Regions from separate parts of the Paenibacillus sp. FSL R5-0407 genome, predicted to be linked through region 1. Evidence: riboswitches for the same ligand, from Rfam matches in the RefSeq annotation. Region 1 holds a riboswitch; each other region holds the start of a gene.

Region 1 (7,587 bases):
ATGATGCAGCGCTACAGCGACTTGTTGCTCAAACCGGCAAGCGCTTCGGTTGGCCGCGGAATTATGCGCCTGAAGCTGGACAACCGGGGATGGTGCCTGCTCTACAAGGGACGCCGGACAGTGGACCGGTGGAAGGCGCTCCGTCTTGATAAGCGAACTCCATTACCAATCTGGGTGAAGCGAAGAATCACGCAAATTCCATACTTGATTCAGGAAAGACTGCCCCTGGCTGAAACGGATGGCCGCCCCTTGGACGTCCGCGTAACCGTTCAGCGGGGACTGACCGGAGACTGGGGCGTAACGGGGCTATATGCCAAGGTTTCCGCTCCCGGCCGTTTCCTTTCCAATCTTGCCCAGGGAGGCAGCGCTTTTCCGGCAGATTCGTTATTCCGCCGCATATTTCCGCCATCCACGGCAGCACGCGTCCTTGCGGACAGCCAGACTGTAGCCCTTGCGGCCGCCGCTTACCTGTCCGGCCGGTTGCCTCTGCTCGCCGACCTGGGCATGGATATCGGAATTACCAATGACGGGCGGATTTACATTATTGAATGCAACGGCAGAGACCAGCGTTACGGATTTCGTAAAGCCGGCATGAACGAAATATGGTTTGACACCTACCAGCAGCCTATGGCTTTTGCCCGCTATTTGCTGCAGCATCATTCAGGCCCTCGCGGATAACTCTGTACAGCAAAAAACACAAGTCTTACCGGAAAAAGCCCTGACATGGCGAATACATGATGAACGCTTATTACGGATTGGCGGAATACCTGACATCCGCAATGTGAAACAGCGGGAAAACGTCGCTAAGCATCAGGGCCAATACTACTGCCGCTGCGAATACCGCAGCGGCCAGCGGATCATAGCGCGTGAATAGCGAAGGATAATAGTAGGATCTCCGGCCGTTCCCGTTGAAAGCCTTCGCCTCCATCGCTACCGCCACGCGATGGGCTCTCCGTATACTCTGGGACAGCAACGGGACCGCGTACATCTTGATGCCGGCAAACCATCCCCGCGGCCCTTTCAGACTCCGCGCTCCCCGGATACGGAGGGCGTTCCGCCGGATCAGGAATTCTTCCCAAACCATCGGTAGCAGCCGGATCGAGGCCATAAAGCTGTACGCATATTTGGGGGGAAGCTTTACTTTCTGCATCAAAGCATAGAACAAATCCACAGAAGATGTCGTGAGAACAAACAACAGCCCCTCCGACGCAAAGGTTACGGATTTAAACCCGATATGAATGCCGCGGTAGAAGCTTTCCTCCGTAATCCGGATCAACCCCCACTCCCACCACATTTCATCCCCTTTACCGAAAAGGATCATCGTCGAAGAAGACGATATAAACACCAATCCGAAAGACAGCACGATCAACAACACCTTCCAGAAGGCATATCCGCTTTGCCAGAACAGCAGCAGCGTGAACATCACCGCCTGGTAGAACATAAAATCAAGCCGATGCGTAAACAAAGCCACGAAAAAGAGCAGGATGACAAGCACCAGTTTAAGTACCGGATTGGCTCTGTGCATCCATGTCGTAAAGGAAGGATTCAGCCATTTCTTCATAGCAATACCTCTACCGCGCCGGTCTCGCACACTTTATGCGGAAGTGAGGATCCCCGATTCGTATATCCGCAATCGGTCAGGGTCCCCTCTCTGACTTCCCATCGGCGTGTCGCTACCGCTTCCGCAATCTGTTCCTCGTGGGTTACCATCACGACCGCTGTTCCTCTACGCCGCATTTCCTCGCACAAATTCAAAATAGCAAAAGTGTTCACGGCATCCTGCCCGAACGTCGGCTCGTCAAGCAGCAGCACCGGTCTCTCCATGACGGCTGCTCCCGCCACGCTCAATCTCCGCTTCTGTCCGAGCGATAATTGATACGGATGACGCAGCTCTAATCCGACAAGACCGAACTGGTCCAGCGCATGATCTACTCGCCGCTGAATCTCATCCGAAGAGAACCCTTCTTCTATTAACGAAAAACCGATTTCCCGGTCGACCCGGTTCTCGACAAACTGAAATTCGGGATTTTGAAAGACGAATCCTATTTTTTTCGACAGCGCCAGGATTTGCCGGGTTCGAGTCTTCTTTCCGCCGAACCGTTCACCGCATAGAAGATAGCTTCCCTCGGAGGGAAGCAGTCCCATCAGTGCAAGCAGGAGCGAGCTTTTTCCGGCCCCGTTCGGGCCCGTAACCGCAATGAAATCCCCGGGGTACACTTCAGCCCGCTCGATCTGAATAACCGTGCGGTCCCCGCGAAAGCCTTGGAACTCGGAAAGCTCGATAACCGGCCGGAGTAATGGTTCCCCGGCAGTCAGCCGGGTGGAATTGGCCCAAAGCATTATCCCCTTTTCCGCTTCCTGTGCTTGGCCTTCCGATGCCCGAAAACGATCCCAGACGCCGGGATGCCAGATCCCGTATTCCTCCAATTCCGTTTGGCAGCGGACAAACAACTCCTCCGGAGCCCCTTGCCCCAACAATTGTCCCTGGGGGCCGAACAAGGCTACCCGATCCACCAGCCCCAGATCAAGCACCTCCTCGATCCGGTGCTCGACAATAATGAGTGTCCTTCCCTCGGCCACCCGGGAAACCGCCTCCCAGATTTGCCTTCGCCCCTCTGGATCCAACAGAGCGGAAGGCTCGTCAAGCAGCAGTACCTCCGGATCCATCAGCAGAATTGAAGCGAGGGCCAGCCGCTGCTTCATTCCCTGGGACAACGAATCAATCGGAAGATGAATCTCCGGCAGATGAAGCCCGACTTGTTCTAGAGCATCTACCATCCGCGGTCGCATTTCCTCTCTTGGAATTCCCCGATTCTCCAGCACAAAGGCCAGTTCCTCATCAACAAAAGGCATGCAAAACTGAGTATCTGGATCTTGGAACAGCATTCCCCACGATGGGGGAATCACTTGCTCCGAGCTCCTCATAGGCACCTCCACTAGCCCCGGAATGATGCCCGCAAGCACCTGCAGCAGCGTTGACTTTCCGCTGCCGCTTGGCCCAAGCAGCAGCAGTCTCTCTCCGCGCCTGACCGAGAAGGAGAGATCTTTAAACACAAAGGAGTCCGTCTCAGGATATTTGAGACGTAAATCCCGAACCGCCGCAGCCGTATTGAATTCCGTGTATGTACTTGATGCTGTGGCGTTGTTCCGCAAAAGATCCATCGTTAATCTTCCAATGCGGCGTAATCCTTCGCCGCAACGGGCCGAAGCAGCGAGGTGACGCCGGTCGCTTCTACCGCCTTAGCCAAAGCATAGGCCAGATAACCGGCAATCAAAGCGGAGCTGACTGCACGCATCGAGTATTTGGCAATGAGCATCCAAGTGCTATAGTCAGCGACGTAACCGTAATAAATATCGGGGATCAGAGAGCCCACGGAGGCGCCGACTCCCGCCAGAGCAGCCACGGAGCCGGAAAATTTACGGTAACGGAACAAAGCGAACACGAGCTCAGCTCCTAACCCCTGGAGCACACTGTATAGCACCAGTTGAATCCCCCATTCGCTCCCGAACAAAATCTCCACGTGGGCCGCCGCCACTTCGGCCAGAACAGCTACACCGGGTTTTCGAATCAGCAGAAAGACGAGGGTTGCAGCAATAAACCACATGCCGTAGACCAGTTCGTCCGCTTGAAAGAACAATGGGGAAAACAGCTTGTAGACGGAAGACCAGAAGTGATAGATTACTCCGAGCACAAGCGATACCAGTATCGTCACCAGAATGTCGCTCAGCTTCAGACCCCTTCTCTGGGCGGGAATAGGCGCCCCAGGGCCATTTCCTTGATTCAAACTCTCTTGCATGATAAATCCTCCTTTTGACTAAATAGTGGTTTGGACGCAAAAAAACCGGCTGAATAAGCTCAGACGGTTGCTAGGTCCACGGGAGAAAAGCATGAGTAATAAACATGCATTCCGGAACGTTAGATTCTCTACGCTGGCATTATCCAGTTCAGATTAACGGTCTGCAGCGGGTTAAGCTGCCATCTCAGCCTGATTCACTCAAGCCCCCGTATCCCTTATGCGATTGGAATAAATATACTCTAGAACCTTCCAAATAATCAAGCAAAAAAACAAGAAGGCACTTTCGCAGTTGATTTCAAGCCTATTCTATGTCAATATTAGCGGAAGTGGAAAAGGGATTATTGTCCCGTTGATCATGGTGTTAGGGGGATACGACTTGGCCGCAAACTGGATGAAATGGATGACAGAACTGACCTCCCGAAAGTGGATTTCCAGGCTAATGGGCCGGTTCTCGCATTCGCAAGCGAGCCGCTATTTAATTCCTTGGTTCGCAAAATCATACGGTATTCCGCTGCATGAGGCAGAGATGGAATTGAAAGAATACCGTACGCTAAACCAATTTTTTACGAGAAAACTAAAGAGCGGCATGCGGCCGATTGCTCAGCTGGAAGGCGGGTTGATCAGTCCGGTCGATGCGCTCATTACTTTTATGGGGGAAATCCGGTCGGGCACGATTCTGAATGTCAAAGGCCAGGATTACACCCTGAAAGATTTGCTTAACCATTCACCGCATGCGCAGACCTATGAGCATGGATACGCCTTTGTCCTTTATCTGAGCCCGACCGACTATCATCGGATTCACGCTCCCGTAGCCGGTACCTTGGTGGAAAGCGAGCATATTAAAGGCCGTGTGTATCCCGTCAATGATTTCAGCATGCGGAACATGAAATATGTGCTCAGCCGCAACGAGAGGTTGATAACTTACATATCGCATGAACGCGGAGAGATTGCCGTGGTCAAGGTCGGAGCGATGAACGTAAGCAGCATCCGCTATACCGACGATCAAGCCGAGCGATGGAATCAAGGTGACGATCTGGCCTACTTCGAGTTTGGTTCCACAGTGGTGCTCTTGACCGAGAACGGCACCTTCGAGCCGTCCCCGGAGCACGCCATCGGCCAAAAGGTCAAGATGGGCGAACTCCTGGGGCGCTTTTACCCGCCTTCCAAATAACCCGAGGGGCCAGTTACTTTACGGTAATGGCCCCTACGGATGACTTCAGCGACAGAAGCGGACCTCCGTCTCCCCGCTTGCTCTTGCCTTTCGGTGCCCCATCAACCCCGCCGATATCGGCATTCGTTTCCAGATCGCAGTTCACCGAATCGGCCAGCGTGGCTTCAATGCTTCCAATATCCGCATTAACATATAAATTCCCGCCGCTCTCCATCCGTCCTATGCTAAGCTCGATACTGCCCGTTGAGGTGTTCACCTTCGATTCACCCGTAATTCCCGCATCCACAATTACAATTCGGCCTACGTCATTATCAACATCATAGCTTCCGCTCAGCCCGGTAAGAGTGATGTCTCCGACATTGTTGGTCACCCGGAAATCGGTAATATGTTCGGGAAGACCGATCGTGTAATCAATGCTGAACTCGGAATAATTGTATTTCTCTTTTGCCCACTCCCAAAGACTTCGGTCCGGATCGTCCTTCGCATGTGTAGATACGATAAGCCCTTCTCCTTCAGGGGTGATGGATACGGCCGCCTGGTCAAGCACTTCTTGCAGATCAACCTTACGGAAGGTGCTCTTGTGCGCCCAAATCTTCGCTTTTACCGTAACTTCGTTTCCCTTCGTCCCCTGAATCTCCACATTTCCCACACTGTTATCCAGCGTAAGCTTTGAAGCCGAATCGCCTTGTGCCGAAGCCGAAAGCTCCAGCGTCGTTCCGTTTTCCTTCAGTCTTTCTACCTGACCGTCGACGGTTTTTTCTACCGTTTGCCCGATCGCCCCTGTCGCCGCTTCGGCGATTTCCTTCGCTTTTTCGTTCGCTCCCGAACAAGCGGTAAGCATAACCAATACTGCTGTCGCCGCCGCAATCGCTAACGGTTTATATTTTGTATTCATTCTTTGTCCTCCTCATATGGGGTTCTCTATGTATTCTTGTGCGCTCATTTAAATCGATGCTACTATCGTAATCCCCCGGAGGATAAATGAACACTGGCTGCAGACCAGATTCCTCCTGGACCAAAGTCGGAAGGACAGCCGCCTCTAAATAACCCCATAAAAAAACAGCCGTCCAGAGCAAGCTCCGATCGACCGTCTTTATCAATCATATCTTATTTGAACACCGGAATCGTAATTCCCGGCGCATGAAATTAATGTTGGAAATGACATATCATATCCCAGCCAATCGGCTTAAAACCAGGTTTCATCATCCCGGTCGGACCGTCTTGGCCGACGAAAACGGTAACGAAAAATACCGCTTCCCGGTACTGAACATGCTCTGCTGCGCATCCGCCGTCTCTTACTCATTGCTGTACACCTCCTCCCGGACCTCGGCTATAAAAAACAATTACCCGCCAAGAATAAAGGTGAAACAAGAATCAGCGAATTTCGGACGGACTTTTTCCGGTATACTGCTTGAACTGACGGCTGAAAAAGAAAATATCGCGGTATCCAAGCGCGTCGGCCACCTCGGTAACGTTCATGCCGGCGTGCAAAAGCAGATGCTGGGCCCGGTCGATCCGGGTCTTGATGATGTAGGATTGCACGGATAACCCGATGATTTCCTTGAACTTAATCGAGAAATATCTTGGCGACAATCCGGCACGCGCCGCTAAATCTTCCACTTTATGCGGCAGCCCCGGGTGCTGCGAGCAATAATTCGCCACCTCTTGAATCACTTCGTTCAGTTGATGGCTTACTTTTTTCTCCCGGGGCACTTCCCGCTCTTCCCGGAGTAAATAAATCAGCAGCTGCTTTAAAATGAGGCGCGCTTCCTCTTCGGCTCCGTACGCCTTAACCAAAAACAGCCGGACATAACGCGAAAGCATGTATTCAAAATCCAGCCTATCCTCCAGCTTCCGGTAAGATGAAGGTACCTCGGTGACAGGCTCGTCGACGTCAAAATGAATATAAGTTAAAACTAACGGACGCTGCGGATTATGCGTAGCGCTCGTATGATCGCCCTTGCGGAACAAAAAACAGCTTCCCGGGCCGACCTGAATGGGTTGATCGTTCAAAACCACCGTACCTTCGCCGCTCCATACATAGAATAAATCGTAGTTTTGCAGCGCTTTTTCCCGCTTATGCCATTTCCAACCTGGTTCGCATACGATCTTGGCAAAGGCCGGCTTCAAAATGAACGAGGACGGGGATATATGGAGCATCTCCTTACCTCCTGAAGACTATTAGAGGTTGTTCAAAAAGTCATCTTTCCACGACGAAGCAGATCATGAAGCGGATTCGACGTCGAATCTTGAATTCAGCCGAGCCTTCCGTTGCTCACGTACCTTTTGTACGCTCCGCTACTCAGTCCCTAGCTTCATCCAACCTTCTTGGTCCTGATAACCTGACTTTTTGAACTCGCACTCTTAGAATTTGAATGATACCTGCATAAAAATACAGCAAGTATTATTTCGATTATACTCCTAATCGCAAATTTCTTAAATATCCTTCCACGCAATAGCCATTCGAAATAAGCCTTCTATGATTTGGTCGTCTTCCAGATGGGAAAGGCTGAAGCAAGCGGCAGGCGGGCCGGGGGTCAACCGGTAAACGTCACCGTCCCTAAATTGCACGCCACGATTCCGGGCCGCCTCCTTAAAAGCTGCATATTTCTCCGGCGA
Region 2 (7,587 bases), on a different contig from region 1:
TATTTGCTGGGGTGTATTTACGATGGTTTTTGGAGCGACGGAGTTTATCCCCAAAAATCCCTTGATCATCGCCATCGTCGTCATCGTAGCCGCCGATGCCGTCATGAGCTTCTTCGGCTCGACCGGTTATGATGCCGGATACAATCCCTGGACTACGGACATTTCAAATGTGCATAACCGGGGCAAGCTCGGCGCGGCTTTTGCCGCCATGCCGGTGCTGGCTACGATATTCGGGGCCGTCGTATCCGGAATGCTGGTGGATGCCCTTGATTTCTTTCCCTTTTTTACGATGATGGGCGGTATGGTGACGGTGACGGGAATACTCGCGCTGTTCATGTTGAAGGATGACCCGGGCTTGAAGGCAAGGAAGCTGGAAGCTGGCTACTGGCGCCAGTTTGCCGGAGTGTTCCGGGTACGAACGGTACTGGAGAATAAGGAATTATTTTGGGTGTTCGTGATTAACGCTGTGTTCTTTACCGCCTTTAATGTCTATTTCCCCTACATTACTATCTATCTCAACAACTACCTCAACATGAGCTACTCTCTTTCCGGCATTTTACAGGGCATCGGGCTCGTGGCCGCCATATTCCTGACGTTGCCGGCTGCCGGATTCATCAAACGAGGCAAGCTCGCCTCCGTCATCCTGTTTGCCGTGCTGGCCAATGTTACAGGATTGCTTATCATTTCACGGTTTTCCAGTCATTTCGTGCTGCTGATCGGGATTTTCGGAGCCGGAATCGGCTATGTCCTGATGATGCAAACGGTGACCGCCTGGGTCAAAAATTTGTACCCCGAGCAGCAACGGGGGCAATTTGAAGGGATCAGAATGGTGTTTGCCGTCTGTCTGCCCATGGTGATCGGGCCTTTGCTTTCGGGATTCGTGATCACGCAATACGGAGTACACAGGGTTATTGATGGAGTTTCAGGTATGGTGCCGACCGAAACGCTCTTTCTTGTATCGGCGCTCGTGACGATTCTTACGGTATTGCCGTTAATCCCGGCGGGGAGATTCGCCAAGATGCGACTGCAGTCGGATGCTTCGGAACCAAAATAGAATCATACTCATATGGAGGTGCAGCTAAAGCTATGCAACAAAACTATCAACATCAGATCGTTACGCCGGGGGACCTGCTTGACGGCAACGGCTCTCTTTTGCAGAAGGGATATTCGACACAGGCCGTGCTGAATTATAACCGTTCCGGAATCAAGGTACCGCCCTGGAAAATCAAAGAATGGGATTTCTACCAGGTGTCCAATGACGATTACTGTCTGCAGCTTACGATCGGACATGTATCTTATGCGGGCAGTATTGCGGTGAAACTGTTTGAATTTGCTACCGGGAAGCATTATGAGGTTTCCCGGATGCTTGCCTTGCCGTTTAACCGTTTGCGTATGCCGCTATCCGCCGAAGAAGGGGATCTGACCTACAGCCGGAAAGATATATTCATGCAATTCCAGGTGTACGAAGGCGGAAGAAGACTAATTTGCCGGGCCGGCGGCGGCGGGAACCTGCCGAGGATGGAGGTCGACGTCGCCCTGTCCCAGCCCGACAAAACGTCGTTGGTCATCGCCACGCCTTTTGACGAGCATCGCTCCTGTTTTTATTACAACCATAAGATTAATTGCATGCCTGCTACAGGCTCTGTAAAGGTTGACGGTAAGGAGTATCGTTTTGAGCCGGATTCTTCCTTTGGGCTGCTGGATTGGGGCAGAGGGGTATGGCCGTTCCGTCACGAATGGTTTTGGGGAAACGGCAGCTGCTATGTGGACGGGAAACGCTTTGGCTTCAATATCGGTCACGGCTTCGGCAACACCTCGGCAGCTAGTGAAAATATGCTGTTTTATGACGGCAAGGCCCATAAGCTGGGCCGGGTCATCTATGATTTGCCGGCCGGGGGTTATATGTCCAAGAAAAGGATTACGAGCGATGACGGAAGATTCGAAATGGAGTTCACGCCGCTTTATGACCAGCAGACGGCAACGAAGCTGCTGTTCGTGGACAACAAATGCCATCAGTTGTTTGGCACCTTTACGGGAAAAGCCGTGCTGGACGATGGGCGGGTCCTGGAAATTAAGGAGATGGTAGCGTTTATCGAACATGCGGTAAATAATTGGTGATTGGCTTGGTTAAGCCTGGAATTAAAGGGTTTAAAGATAGTAGGATAGAATTATTATACAACTAAATTTAATGTCCTGGAAATGAAGGGTGACTGCGGATGACCATTGTAAAGGAAATAATACTCCAGTTATTTTTTGCCCTTATGCCCTTTCTGATGTTCAATGTTTATTACCGGGATTCGCCCCGGAATTACTCGCGGAAATTCATTATAATTACTACTGCGATCTGCTTGTTCTTCTCCATGACCTTCGGGGCAAGCGCGGTGACCGGGTACTATTATGACATAAGGTATGTGTTTCTCTTCTTCGGACTCATTTTCGGCGGCTTGCCTGCAGGTCTCATTCTGTTGCTGGAATTTGTACTGTACCGTTTGTACTTGGGCGGCGACGGGATGGGAATTGCGATGGTGATCATGTTGATCATCTTTCCCCTATCCTTGGCTTTACGTCGGATGTACCTGGCTGCCAGGCAAAAAGTGCCCGTCGTATTATTGGCGGGCTTCATTTTCTTCTTCGTACCGCTCCTGTTCGTCTATTTGTACAATCCGGATCCTATCGAAAATAATCTGTTGTTTCATATATTTGTTGTTCCGGTCCAGAACTTTATCGGCAATTGGCTGCTGATTTCGTTGTTTCAAAAGGCAGTGAAGGATAAGGAGCTGTTTATCGAATACGCGCAAAATGAAAAAGTCTTGGTGATTAGCCAGGTAGCCGCATCGCTGGTTCATGAGGTACGCAACCCGCTCACTGCGGTAAAGGGGTTCCTCAAGCTGATTCGCGAATCCTCGCGGGAACGGGATAAAGTCAATCGTTACATAGATATTTGCGTAAGCGAAATGGAACGTACCGAATATATACTCTCGGAGTATCTTTCCATCTCAAAGCCCTTGACGGATCATCAAGAATCGACCGATCTGTCGAACCTGTTGAAAATAACGGTGGAAGTGATGCGCCCTTATGCGAATATGAACAATGTCGCGCTGGAAGGGCAGATCCCGGAAGGCCGGATATGGATTCTGGCCAATCCCGAGAAAATCAAACAGATACTTATGAATATGATCAAGAACGCGATTGAAGCCTGCTACGACTCCACGGAGGGAAGGGTGACCCTGGAACTGGGGGCAGTTGGCGGAGAAGCCGTGTTGACGATAGAAGACAATGGGATCGGGATGACGAAGGACCAAATCGAGAAGTTGGGCTCCGTTTTTTTCTCCACCAAGGCCAGAGGGACGGGGCTTGGCCTTACGTTCTCCTATCAGGCGATTCAGGCAATTGGGGGAACAGTATCCTTGAAGAGCGTCCACCGGGGAGGGACCCGGTTTACGATCACCTTGCCCTTGCATGAACGGGCGGAAGCCAAGTGAATAAGGTTTAGCGGCCGGCTGGCCTAAAATCGCACGCTTCGGCATATCCATGGGATATAAAGGAGCGTGAGAATTTTTGGACAAGATCGTGGAACGTTATTATGAGGTAAAACAGCAGCAGAAAGAGCTGGACCGGGAATTGGGGGAGCTTCGCCAAGCCATTCTGGATTACTGCCGGGATCAGGATACGACCGGTCTGGATCTCGAAAGCCATAAGGTAATACTCGTCCTGCAAAACCGGAGGGAATACGATGAGAACCGGTTGTACGAAGCCCTGCCCGACCTCGAGCTTTGGCGAATGCTGTCCAAGCCGGATTCCGGTAAAATCGCGAGCTTGGTCAAATTAAAGGTCATTTCGGAAGAGAAGATCAAAGACACTTATGCGATCAAGAACGTTACCCTGCTGCAGGTGGATAAGAAGTAATTAAAAAGTCTTCCATTGCGATTTGTTTGACAAATCTTGTAAGCCTGGGGTACAGTATGTATCAATAGAATAGGAAATCCACTAGGGGAGCCGTTAAACGGCTGAGACAAGAGACGAATTCTTGGACCCTTTGAACCTGATCTAGTTCGTACTAGCGTAGGGAAGTGGAGCCGGCCCTTCAAAGGCGATACCTATGTTCCGTATGATATTGCAGATGAAGCCGCTCCGTTTCCGGGGCGGCTTTTTTGGTATGCGGATTCCTATTCTCAAACTATTTACCGGAGGTGGGCGTTGGTGAACTTTACCGAGGAGGTACGCCGGGAGGCGGATGGTCTGTTCGACGCGATCTATGAGCATCCTTTTGTCCGCGGAATTGCGGAAGGAAAGCTGGAAAGGGAGCAACTGATCCATTATGTCAAACAGGATTATGAATATTTGAATGCGTATATGCGAATTTACGGGATCGCGATTTCGAAATGCACACGGCGGGAAGATATTGAAATGTTTAATGAGCAGATTGGCTTTATTTTGCACAGCGAGGTTCATCCGCATCAAAATTTCTGCACCGCTGCGGGGGTGACATATGAGCAAATGCAGGGCTATCCGCTTGCTCCTTCTGCACACCACTACATCAAGCATATGCTGACGGTTGCCCATGAAGGAAGTCTTGGCGAAATGCTGGCGGCGCTGCTGCCATGCCCTTGGACATACCTGGAAATCGGCCAAAGGCTGATCGAGGAAGTCCGGCCAGAGCCGTCTCATCCCTTCTATGACTGGATTCAGTTTTACGGGGGGCTCGCGGGTGATACCACGGTGAAGCTGCGCAAACAGGTGGATTTATGGGCGGAAGAGGCCGGCGCGGCGGAGCGGGAGCGCATGAAGGAGCATTTTCTTCATAGCTGCCAACTGGAGTACCTGTTCTGGGACATGGCTTATAAGCAGGAAGAATGGCCCGTTCCGATGCGGGCGGCGGTGCTGTGAGCCGGACAGACTTTATTTTCTTTTTCAAATCTATCTATTTCATAAAGAAAGGTTGATTGAACAATATGAGTATGCTGGAAAGAGAACTGTCCTCACTTCTTGCCAAATTGCAAAAGACGAAACCGCTCGTTCATAACATGACCAATGTAGTCGTGACCAATTTTACGGCCAACGGGCTTTACGCGCTGGGAGCCTCTCCCGTTATGGCTTACGCACCGGAAGAGGTCGCCGACATGGCGAAAGTCGCGGGCGCGGTGGTGCTGAATATCGGAACGCTGAATAGCGACCTTGTGGAGGCGATGATCATCGCCGGGCGTTCCGCCAACGAGAACGGCGTTCCCGTGCTGCTTGATCCGGTCGGGGCCGGGGCAACGAGATTCCGGACGGAATCCTCGCTGCGGATCATGCGTGAGGTGCGGGTTTCGCTGGTGCGGGGAAATGCGGCCGAGATTGCGCATCTCATCGGCGAGACCCGCGAGATCAAAGGCGTGGACGCCGGTGACAGCGGAAGCTATGACAACGCCATTCTGGCGGTCCGGGCCGCCCAGGAGTTGGGAACGGTCGTAGCCATCACCGGGCGGGAGGATGTGATCACCGACGGGAAGCTGTGCCGGGTGATCAGCGGCGGCGACGCGCTGATGACGCAGGTAACCGGCACGGGATGCCTGTTGACGTCGGTGTTGGGCGCTTTTTCGGCGGTCGAGGAGGACTTGCTGCTCGCCGGGACGGCCGGTCTGGCCTTCTATGGCACGGCGGCTGCTCGCGCCGCCGAGCGAACGGCCGCCTTCGGGCCTGGCAGCTTCCAGACCGCCTTCCTGGATGAGCTCGCGAAGCTGCATCCGCATTCGCTGAAGGGCTACGCCTCCGTCCGGGAAATCCAGGCGGCGACGGCCGGGGGCCTGGTGTGACCCGCCACGGCCTAGCCAAGGCGCTGACAGTCGCCGGATCGGACAGCGGCGGCGGAGCCGGGATTCAGGCCGACCTCAAAACGTTTCAGGAACTGAACGTTTACGGCATGTCGGCCATCACGGCGGTCACCGTGCAGAACACGCTCGGTGTCAGCGGGGTCTACCCGCTGCCGGCCTCAGCGGCAGCGGAGCAGATCCGGGCTGTCGGCAGCGATCTCGGCGTCGATGCCGTGAAGACCGGTATGTTGTTTAACGCCGACATCATTCATGCCGTTGCCGAAGAAGTCCGGCGCTTTCGCTGGGAGCGCCTTGTCGTCGATCCGGTGATGATCGCGAAGGGCGGGGCTGAGCTGCTTCAGCAAGAAGCGGTGCACGCGCTGGAGAAGGACCTGCTTCCGCTGGCCTTGGCGGTCACGCCGAACATCCCGGAGGCGGAGGCGCTCTCCGGCGTGACGATCCGCACGATGCAGGACCGGAAGAAGGCCGCTGAGATCATCAGCGCCATGGGGCCCAAGCTGGTCGTGATCAAGGGCGGCCATGATGAAGCCGGGGGTGGAAGCGACAGCGGAGCGGATGGAGCGGATGGAGAAACTGCCGAGGAAACCAGCGTTGACTATGCCGGAAAGATCGGACCGGGGGAATCGCCTGAGGTAGAAAGGCGCGGCGGCGGGATCGTAACGGACCTGCTGTACGATGGCAAGTCCTTTACGGAACTGACCGGCAAAAGGATTTCCACCCTACATACGCATGGTACCGGCTGTACCTTCTCCGCTGCGCTGACCGCGTGTCTCGCAAAAGGCATGGCACCGCTGGAAGCGGTGAAGCTGGCGAGAGACTTTATTCAGGCAGCGATCGAGGACAGCCTGGAGCTTGGCCATGGCCACGGTCCGACCAATCATTGGGCCTACCGCCGGCGGCAGGGAGGAATTGAGTGATGGCAGAGGGAAGGATTTCCGCTGATCAAATGCGCAAATATTTGCGGATGTATCTGGTTATCGGCAGCGTCAACTGTCAGGAGTATCCGCTTCAGGTACTGGAAGAAGCGCTGGCCGGCGGCGTCACGCTGGTGCAGTTCCGCGAGAAGGGCCCCGGCTCGCTTGCCGGAGAAGCGCGGCTGGCGCTGGCGCTTCAAATGCAGGCGGCCTGCGGCCGCGCCGGGGTTCCGTTCATCATCAACGATGATGTGGACTTGGCCCTTCGGATCGGGGCCGACGGAGTCCACATCGGACAGGATGATGAGGACCCGGCAAGGGTCCGCGCTCGCATCGGGAACCGATTGCTCGGCGTATCGGCGCACACGGCCGAAGAGGCCCGGCTCGCGGCCAGCCAAGGCGCGGATTATCTCGGCATCGGCCCGATCTATCCGACCGTGTCCAAAGACGACGCCAATGCGGTGCAGGGGCCGGGAATTCTCCGCGAGCTTCGCGGCGCGGGAATCGACCTGCCCCTAGTCGGCATAGGCGGAATTACCGCCGCCCGCGCCGGCGAAGTCATTGGCGCGGGCGCCGACGGTGTCGCCGTGATTTCCGCGGTGACGGGAAGGCCGCTCGGCGGGATCAAAGCGGCGGTGAAGGAGATCATCGGCCAAATGGAATGTTTGAAGTAGGGTTGATCTGAAAGTCTAACGAACCAGGAACGCTTATTTGGCCTAAATCCAGTAATTTGAAATTCTAACGAACCCCAGTAACGTTATTGTGGTACAAATGGAGCCGTTTTGCCTCTAATGTACTCCATAGCGAAGTTGGGGTTCGTTAGATTTATTTTGTGCTCTTTTTCCTGAAATAAGCCTCCT
Region 3 (7,587 bases), on a different contig from region 1:
CGTCCATAATTTCATCGTACCGTCCCCCTAATCCCGCAGCGTGCGCCCGGTCAGATTCAAGAAGAGCGTTTCCAGCGTAGGCTGCTCGCACACGACGGAATGGATGATGGCGTCATGCTTGGCGCAGATGTAGAGAATGTCCTGCAGATCGTTTTGGGACGAAGGCGTATACAGCTCCACATCGTTGCCCTCCTGCATAACCCGAGAGATCCGCGGATGCATCCGCAGTTCACCGATAACCTGATCGTTAATCCCAGTAGCCTTGATTTTGATTTTCTCCTCGTCGGCCACGCGTTCCCGCAGCTCTCCTTGGGTTCCGCACGCGATCACATGCCCCTGATCGACGATCGCCACCCGGTCGCAAATGGCGGACACTTCCTCCATATAATGACTTGTATAAATCACGGTGGACCCCAACCGGTTCAATTCCCGGACCGACTCCAGGATGTGATTACGGGACTGCGGGTCAATGCCAACAGTCGGTTCGTCCATAATGATCAGCTTGGGACGATGCATAATCGCGCAAGCGATATTCAGCCTTCGCTTCATGCCGCCGGAGAATGTCTTTGGCAATTCCTTTCCCCGATCCGCCAAGCCGACGAAGGCCAGCGATTCAGCGACGCGTTCCTTTAACTGCCGGCCTCGCAAGCCGTACAGCTTCCCGAAAAAGGCAACATTGTCGGCCACCGGCATTCCTTCGTATAACGCCAGATCCTGCGGCACAAGTCCGATTCTCCGCTTGACCTCGAGCACCTGCTCTTTAACGGAAATGCCGTCAACCCGAATTTCTCCCTGATCCATCCGCAGCAGCCCGACGATCATGTTGATCGCGGTGCTTTTGCCGGCCCCGTTCGGACCGAGCAGCCCGAAGATCTCCCCGTCTTCAATGGACAGATTCAAATGATCCACGGACAGTTTATCCCCATAACGTTTAATCACATCTTTCATCTCTACAAGAGCCATCGTTCTTCCCCGCCTTCCGTCTTCTTTTCCCAATTCCTGTATTCATTCTATCAAGATCCCTCCGCTTCCGAAGGTAGAGATGGTCATAACTTGCGGGTGACCATAGTCACCTCTTCTTGAAGAAAGGACTTTTACCGAAACGGTGTTGTGCTATAATGAATCCAGCTTTGCAGTACAATTTTGTGTTCAAAAAGTCAGGTTTACAGGACCAAGAAGGTTGGATGAAGCTAGGGACTGAGTAGCGGAGCTAAACGTTTTCGTAGAAAACGACTTCGTAAGCATTTGCTCATAGGGTACGTGAGCAACGGAGGGCCCGGCTGAATTCAAGATTCGACGTCGAATCCACTTCATGATCCCCTTCGTCATGGAAAGATGACTTTTTGAACAACCTCTATAAGAAAAAAGGTTGGGGAATATGCCTAAACGAACCCTGCTGTCGCTGGCTTACGGAATCGCCCTGATTACCTGCTTCCTTCAGATTTACGAGCTCTCGCAACCCGGATACGGGCTGTATTTAATTCGGGTCTTATGCCTGTTGGGCCTCCTTGTGGCGGGCCAGATTTTTGTATTCGAAGCTCCGCTTGCGGTCCTTTCGGTCGTACAAATCATGTATATGGCCTGGTTCTGCAAGACTTATGGCGAATTGACCGATTTCGCTGCCGTCACTCCGGTGTTTCTATATATGCGGCTGCCGCACCCCTATTCCCGCTGGGTCTTATTCGGCTTTCACGTTGCCGCGCTTAACTATGCCGTTTACGGTCAGCCTCTCCCGTGGATTGCGGCCAGCAATCTTTTCCTTTTGATCACAGGGCTCCTTCTCGCTCTTCTCCGGAACTTCGCCACAAATAAACAATCGGCCGATACCCGGTACGACGATCTCCGCAAAAAGCATTACGAGCTGGATGAAACGAGAAACCGGCTGCTGCTTTTCACCAAGCAAGTGGAAGGAGCAGCGCAGGCGGAGGAACGAAACCGTATCTCCCGCCAGCTCCACGATGATGTAGGTCACCGTCTGATCCGGGCTAAAATGATGATGGAAGCGGCGCTTCAGATTATCCCGAAGGATCAGGACAAGGGAATGACTATGCTGCTGCAAATTCGCGATCAATTGACTTCCGGGCTGGACGAGATGAGAGCGGCGGTTCGGCGCATGAAGCTTCCCGAGGAAGTTTCGGGAATTCACGCCCTGGGACGCATGCTGGAAGAGGTCGGTCGGGAGACCGGGCTGCGGACCAATTTGACGGTGGAGGGAAATCCTTATGCCCTGTATCCGAGCCAGGAACTGATCCTGTACAAAAACGCCCGGGAAGCTGTCACCAATGCGCTGAAGCACGGACATCCCGAGTCCGTGAACATCGTCATCTCCTACAAAGATCGTGAAGTCTGCATGGCGGTTAGCAATGACGGCGCCCTGCCGGAGACGATGCCATCTGAGACGAAAGGCCTCGGGCTGACAGGTATGAAAGAGCGTTGCGCTTTGGCGGGCGGTCAGTTGGATATCTCTCTGAGCCCGTTCTTTACGATAACAACAAGACTGCCGGTTGTGCGGCATGAAGAGATAATATAATTCTCAATGGGGAGATCGGAGTGAAACGCCTTATGACGACAACGAATCTGACGGTTTTTATTGTGGACGACGACCCTTTCATCCGGGAGAGCCTGACCTTGTTGATCGGTCTGGATCCTGAAATCGAGGTGGCCGGTTCGGCCTCCAACGGAGCTGAGGCTGCTGAGATCATCGGGCGCGGGCCTTATCCGGATGTGGTGCTGATGGATATCCGCATGCCCGTCTGCGACGGGGTTGAAGGAACGAAGAAGATCAAAGCGTTGTCTGACGGCATTTCGGTACTGATACTGACGACCTTTGACGATGATGAATTTATTATTGAAGCGTTGCGGAATGGGGCCAGCGGATATTTACTCAAAAACATCCCTCCCGACCGGATCATTCAAGGTATCAAAACGGTACATAGCGGAAGCATGCTCATTCACCCGGATGTGGCGCGGAAATTGACGGGACTGTTGCGCCCCGCTCCTCCAGCTCCATCCGATGACAAGCTGACCGAGGCGGGATTAACGACTGCGGAGCAAAATGTGGTTAGGCTGATTGCCGACGGCATGTCCAACAAGGAGATCGCCGGACAGTTGTTTTTAAGCGAGGGAACGGTCAAAAATTACGTCACCGATATTCTCGGCAAGCTCGGCGTCCGCGACCGGACGCAACTGGCCATCCTGTACTGGAAAACCAAGAGCGGGTCTTGATATTAGCGCTTAAAATTACATAAGAGTTCTATAAATTCAAAAAAGCTGCCCCCCTGTATTCCCCGGAGGCAGCTTTATTATGATTCATAGGCAAATCCGGACCGGTTTAACGGTCCACTTTCATGGAGTTGGTGTTGATAAGTTGCGGAAGCATCTTCGTTCCCTTCACCATTTCAGAGGAACACAGCGGACATACCGGAACATAGTCAAACGCAAAGTTATCCCTCATCCATCCGTTGCAATCCTCGCTCATGCAAGACCATACCGGCGTGTTCTCTTCAGGAATTTCTTCAATCGTTTTTTTACGGTAGTTCATGATTACCTCCTATAAAGTTCTTTTGCCCAAGCACCTCTATGAGTAACTAACCCCGGAAACCATCAACCGTATGCTTAAAAAAAACAAAAACTGCCCTTAACGCACGCGTTAAGAGCAGTTATGCCTGCATTACAGTTTTACGACGTTCTCGGCTTGCGGTCCGCGGTTGCCTTGAACAACGTTAAATTGTACACGTTGGCCTTCATCAAGCGTTTTGAAGCCTTCGCCTGTGATAGCGCTGAAATGAACGAATACGTCATTTCCGCCTTCAACTTCGATAAAGCCGAAGCCTTTCTCAGCGTTGAACCATTTTACTGTTCCTGTTTCCATGAAAGATTACCTCCTGTTTAAAGATTAACATGATCCTTTTTTACATAAAAAAATTCACATATTGAAAAAAGTTCATTTTAAAAATTGACACTCTTTTCAATATCTGAATATCACTTCTTAAAACTTCAATTGTTTTCATTATACTCTGCCGGAATGTAAAAAGCAAATCAAAACCAAGTTTGCTGGACAGAAAGTTGATGCCGGACTATAATGACTAGTGTAATCCGCAGTTTATAGTTCAGGGGAGCTGGAAATTGGCCGGCTGAGATTGTGTCCTCAAGACACTGACCCTTTAACCTGATCTGGGTAATGCCAGCGTAGGAAGAATGTTTAGCATGGAGCTTGTTTTTTCGTAGCCATGAACCTACGCGTCCCGATCCGGGGCGCTTTTTTTGTATCCGGATCCCAGAGGACGCTGCCGCCAACAGAGTGTTTTCAGGAATGCATTGAACGAGAAACTGCGGAAATTCCACATCCGAAAAGGAGAGAATTTCTGTGAAGCAAACAAAATGGACGCTGCTGATGCTGTGCGGACTTCTGATCGCGGCCTTGACGGCCTGCGGCCAAAGCGACGGCAAGGCAAACAAAGCGGCCGGAAACGAAGCAGCCTCATCCGGCAAGGAACCATCCAAATCCATGCAGGACGTTAAGATCGTCCTCGACTGGAGTCCCAACACGAACCACACCGGTCTTTATGTAGCCAAAGAACAGGGCTTTTATGAAGAAGAAGGACTGAACGTCGATATTCTCTTGCCAGGATCCGGCGGCGCAGACGCCATGGTAGCTTCCGGCGAAGTTCCCTTCGGCATCAGCTACCAGGAGGGCGTGACCCAGGGCCGCACTCAAGGCGTTCCGCTCGTTTCGATCGCCGCAGTCATTCAGCATAATACCTCGGGCTTTGCGGCTCCGGTAGACCGGGGCATCAAAACTCCTAAAGATTATGAAGGCAAAACCTATGGCGGCTGGGGCTCCCCTGTCGAGGAAGCGATCTTGAAATCGATTATGGACCAGACCGGGGCCGATGTCGGCAAAGTAAAATTCGTCAATATGGGCGAAGCCGATTATTTTACGGCGGTAAAACGGGATATCGATTTTGCCTGGATCTTTTATGCGTGGACGGGAATTGAAGCCGAATTGCGCGGCGAGCCGCTGGACATGCAATATGTTAAGGATTATACGGATAAACTGGATTATTATACCCCGGTTATCGTAACGAATGAAAAAACGGCCGCAAACGACCCTGAGCTGGTGAAGGCCTTTATGCGGGCTACTTCCAAGGGCTATGAGTACGCGATCGAGCATCCGGAGGAAGCCGCAGACATTCTGCTTAAGGCGGTTCCGGATTTGGACAAGGAACTGGTCCTGGCAAGCCAAAAATGGCTCAGCCCGAAATACCAGGATGACGCGGCCCGTTGGGGAGAACAGAAACGCGAAGTATGGCAGAACTACTCCGATTGGATGCATGAGCGGGGCTTGATCGAGAAAGAACTGGATACCGACAAGGCTTTTACCAACGAATTTCTGCCTGAGTAATATAAGAGGTTACTTTGAACTCGCACTATAAATGCCCTATTTTAAATAAAAGTCTGGAGGATGAACAATTATGCCAAACGCACTTCTCAGCATTCAAATCATTCCTAAAACACCGAACGGTGAAGACGTAATCCCTTATGTCGACCGCGCTATCGAGGTTATTCAAGCATCCGGCGTCAAGTATCAGGTCAATCCGCTGGAAACGACAATGGAAGGCGATCTGGAAGAACTTCTGGCCATCGTCAAGCAAATGAATGAAGCGGTAACGGAATTCGGCAGCAAGGGGATCATCTCGCAAATTAAAATCTCTTACAATCCGCAAGGCGTCAGCATGGACAAGCTGACCGAGAAATATCGTCCATGAAGCTCCGCCGACTCTGGAACAGCATATGGCCGCCCTTAGTGGCGGTCATCTTGCTTTTGGCCGTTTGGCAGGCGGCAACCTCCATTTTTCAAATTGAAAAATGGATCCTCCCCAGCCCCTCCGATATCGTCAGGGAGGCCACGGGCGGCGCGGCCGGCCTCTGGAAGCATACGATGGCTACGCTGCGGCTTATGCTGGTAGGCTTCGCCATCGGTACCGGAACCGGGCTTCTGGTAGCTTTTTCGCTTCATTATATTCCGTCCCTGAAATCGTCGCTTTATCCGTTGATCATCCTTAGTCAGAATATACCTACGATCGCGCTCGCTCCTCTGCTCATGATCTGGTTCGGATTCGGCATTCTTCCGAAGATTATCGTGATCACCCTGGTCTGCTTTTTTCCAGTGGCCGTCGCGGCCATGGACGGGCTGACCCGTACCGACCGCGTCATGCTGGATTATATGAGAATGGCGGGCGCGTCCAAAGGCCAGATATTCCGTAAACTTGAGGTGCCCCATGCTCTCCCTTCCATCCTATCCGGCGTCAAAATTGCAGCCACATACAGTGTCATGGGGGCGGTAATCGCCGAATGGATCGGAGCGGACAAAGGCATCGGATATTACATGATGCTGCAGAAGTCCTCTTTTCGCACGGACAAAATATTCGTGGCCATCACCATCATAGTAACCATCAGCCTTGCCATGTTTGCGCTGATCGCCCTGTTGGAAAAATGGCTGGTCCGTTATAAACCTCTCAAGGACGACAAATAAAAAGGGGGCTTTCGCCAATGATGAATACCGAAAAATCCGCCTCCGTCTCGGGTACCGATATCGCTGCGCTAGAGATTCAGGGAATCAGCCTTGCTTTTCGTAAACGGCGCCAGCAGTTGCCGGTGCTGAACGACATTTCTCTGACCGTACCCGCTGGAAAATTCGTTTCTATCATCGGTCCCTCCGGCTGCGGAAAGAGCACTCTATTCCATGTGATCGGGGGCCTGCTGGAGCCGGACCAAGGGGTCGTGCGCATGGGCGGGCGGGAAGTAACGGGTCAGCGCGGGCTTATCAGCTATGTACCGCAAAAACCGGCCCTGTTCCCTTGGCGGAATACGCTGGACAATGTACTGCTCGCCCGGGAAATTTCGGGTGACGCCAACGAAGCGGCCCGTGCGGAAGCCCGGGAGTGGCTGGTACGGGCTGGTCTCGGCGGCTTCGAGAAGTCCTACCCGCACATGCTGTCGGGCGGCATGCAGCAGCGGGCTTCCTTCCTGCGCGGACTGCTCGCTCCGCAGGAAGTGATATGCCTCGACGAGCCGTTCAGCTCCCTGGACGAGCTGACGCGCAGCGATATGCAGCGCTGGCTGCTCGATCTGTGGGAAACAAGCCGGCGGTCCGTCCTCCTAATTACGCATAGTGTCGAAGAGGCACTGCTGCTATCCGATACAATCTATTTATTCTCCGGCCGTCCGGCTTCCGTGCTCCACCGGGTGGACGTGCCTTTTGCCCGGCCCCGGAGGGAGAGCGTTGTAGAGGAACCCGGATTCCTGGAGCTTAAGCGTGAAATTAGTGCGCGAATGAAAGAAGAACAAAGCAAAAAGCCAATCTGAGAGACGGTCTTCCCCGCCTCTTCGGATTGGCTTGTTACTTAAGCGTTCTCATTTTTACAAGGAGTAAATCTCCAACGTTTCTTCGGATAAGCCCATCATCGCATGAACGACATCCGGATCAAACTGGGTGCCTGCATGCCGGATTAGTTCCAGCCTGGCTTCGCTCAGCTTAAGTCTCCGGCGGTAGAGCTGGTTCGACGTCATCGAATCGAACGCGTC

What was found. Region 1 has a riboswitch for thiamine pyrophosphate ahead of NYE70_RS11900 (ECF transporter S component). Riboswitches for the same ligand answer to the same signal wherever they lie in the genome.
Region 2: another riboswitch for thiamine pyrophosphate. It lies ahead of tenA (thiaminase II); the one in region 1 lies ahead of NYE70_RS11900 (ECF transporter S component).
Region 3: another riboswitch for thiamine pyrophosphate. It lies ahead of NYE70_RS24055 (ABC transporter substrate-binding protein); the one in region 1 lies ahead of NYE70_RS11900 (ECF transporter S component).

The regions. Positions count from the first base shown of each region.
Region 1 covers NZ_JBBPAX010000001.1:2,463,498-2,471,084, forward strand. The annotation lists gene NYE70_RS11885 (YheC/YheD family endospore coat-associated protein) at 1-678, shown strand, start outside; gene NYE70_RS11890 (energy-coupling factor transporter transmembrane component T family protein) at 749-1,561, opposite strand; gene NYE70_RS11895 (ABC transporter ATP-binding protein) at 1,558-3,162, opposite strand; gene NYE70_RS11900 (ECF transporter S component) at 3,165-3,797, opposite strand; TPP riboswitch at 3,906-4,017, opposite strand; gene asd (archaetidylserine decarboxylase) at 4,174-4,968, shown strand; gene NYE70_RS11910 (hypothetical protein) at 4,982-5,863, opposite strand; gene NYE70_RS11915 (helix-turn-helix domain-containing protein) at 6,343-7,128, opposite strand; gene pdxR (MocR-like pyridoxine biosynthesis transcription factor PdxR) at 7,405-7,587, opposite strand, start outside.
Region 2 covers NZ_JBBPAX010000002.1:510,285-517,871, reverse strand. The annotation lists gene NYE70_RS21550 (MFS transporter) at 1-1,054, shown strand, start outside; gene NYE70_RS21545 (DUF2804 domain-containing protein) at 1,087-2,118, shown strand; gene NYE70_RS21540 (HAMP domain-containing sensor histidine kinase) at 2,217-3,482, shown strand; gene NYE70_RS21535 (hypothetical protein) at 3,559-3,906, shown strand; TPP riboswitch at 3,980-4,086, shown strand; gene tenA (thiaminase II) at 4,201-4,887, shown strand; gene thiM (hydroxyethylthiazole kinase) at 4,953-5,795, shown strand; gene thiD (bifunctional hydroxymethylpyrimidine kinase/phosphomethylpyrimidine kinase) at 5,792-6,730, shown strand; gene thiE (thiamine phosphate synthase) at 6,730-7,401, shown strand.
Region 3 covers NZ_JBBPAX010000002.1:1,082,010-1,089,596, forward strand. The annotation lists gene NYE70_RS24025 (ABC transporter permease) at 1-15, opposite strand, end outside; gene NYE70_RS24030 (ABC transporter ATP-binding protein) at 28-963, opposite strand; gene NYE70_RS24035 (sensor histidine kinase) at 1,379-2,530, shown strand; gene NYE70_RS24040 (response regulator) at 2,563-3,225, shown strand; gene NYE70_RS24045 (cold-shock protein) at 3,332-3,541, opposite strand; gene NYE70_RS24050 (cold-shock protein) at 3,671-3,871, opposite strand; TPP riboswitch at 4,102-4,212, shown strand; gene NYE70_RS24055 (ABC transporter substrate-binding protein) at 4,394-5,404, shown strand; gene NYE70_RS24060 (thiamine-binding protein) at 5,475-5,768, shown strand; gene NYE70_RS24065 (ABC transporter permease) at 5,765-6,535, shown strand; gene NYE70_RS24070 (ABC transporter ATP-binding protein) at 6,553-7,368, shown strand; gene NYE70_RS24075 (HD-GYP domain-containing protein) at 7,423-7,587, opposite strand, start outside.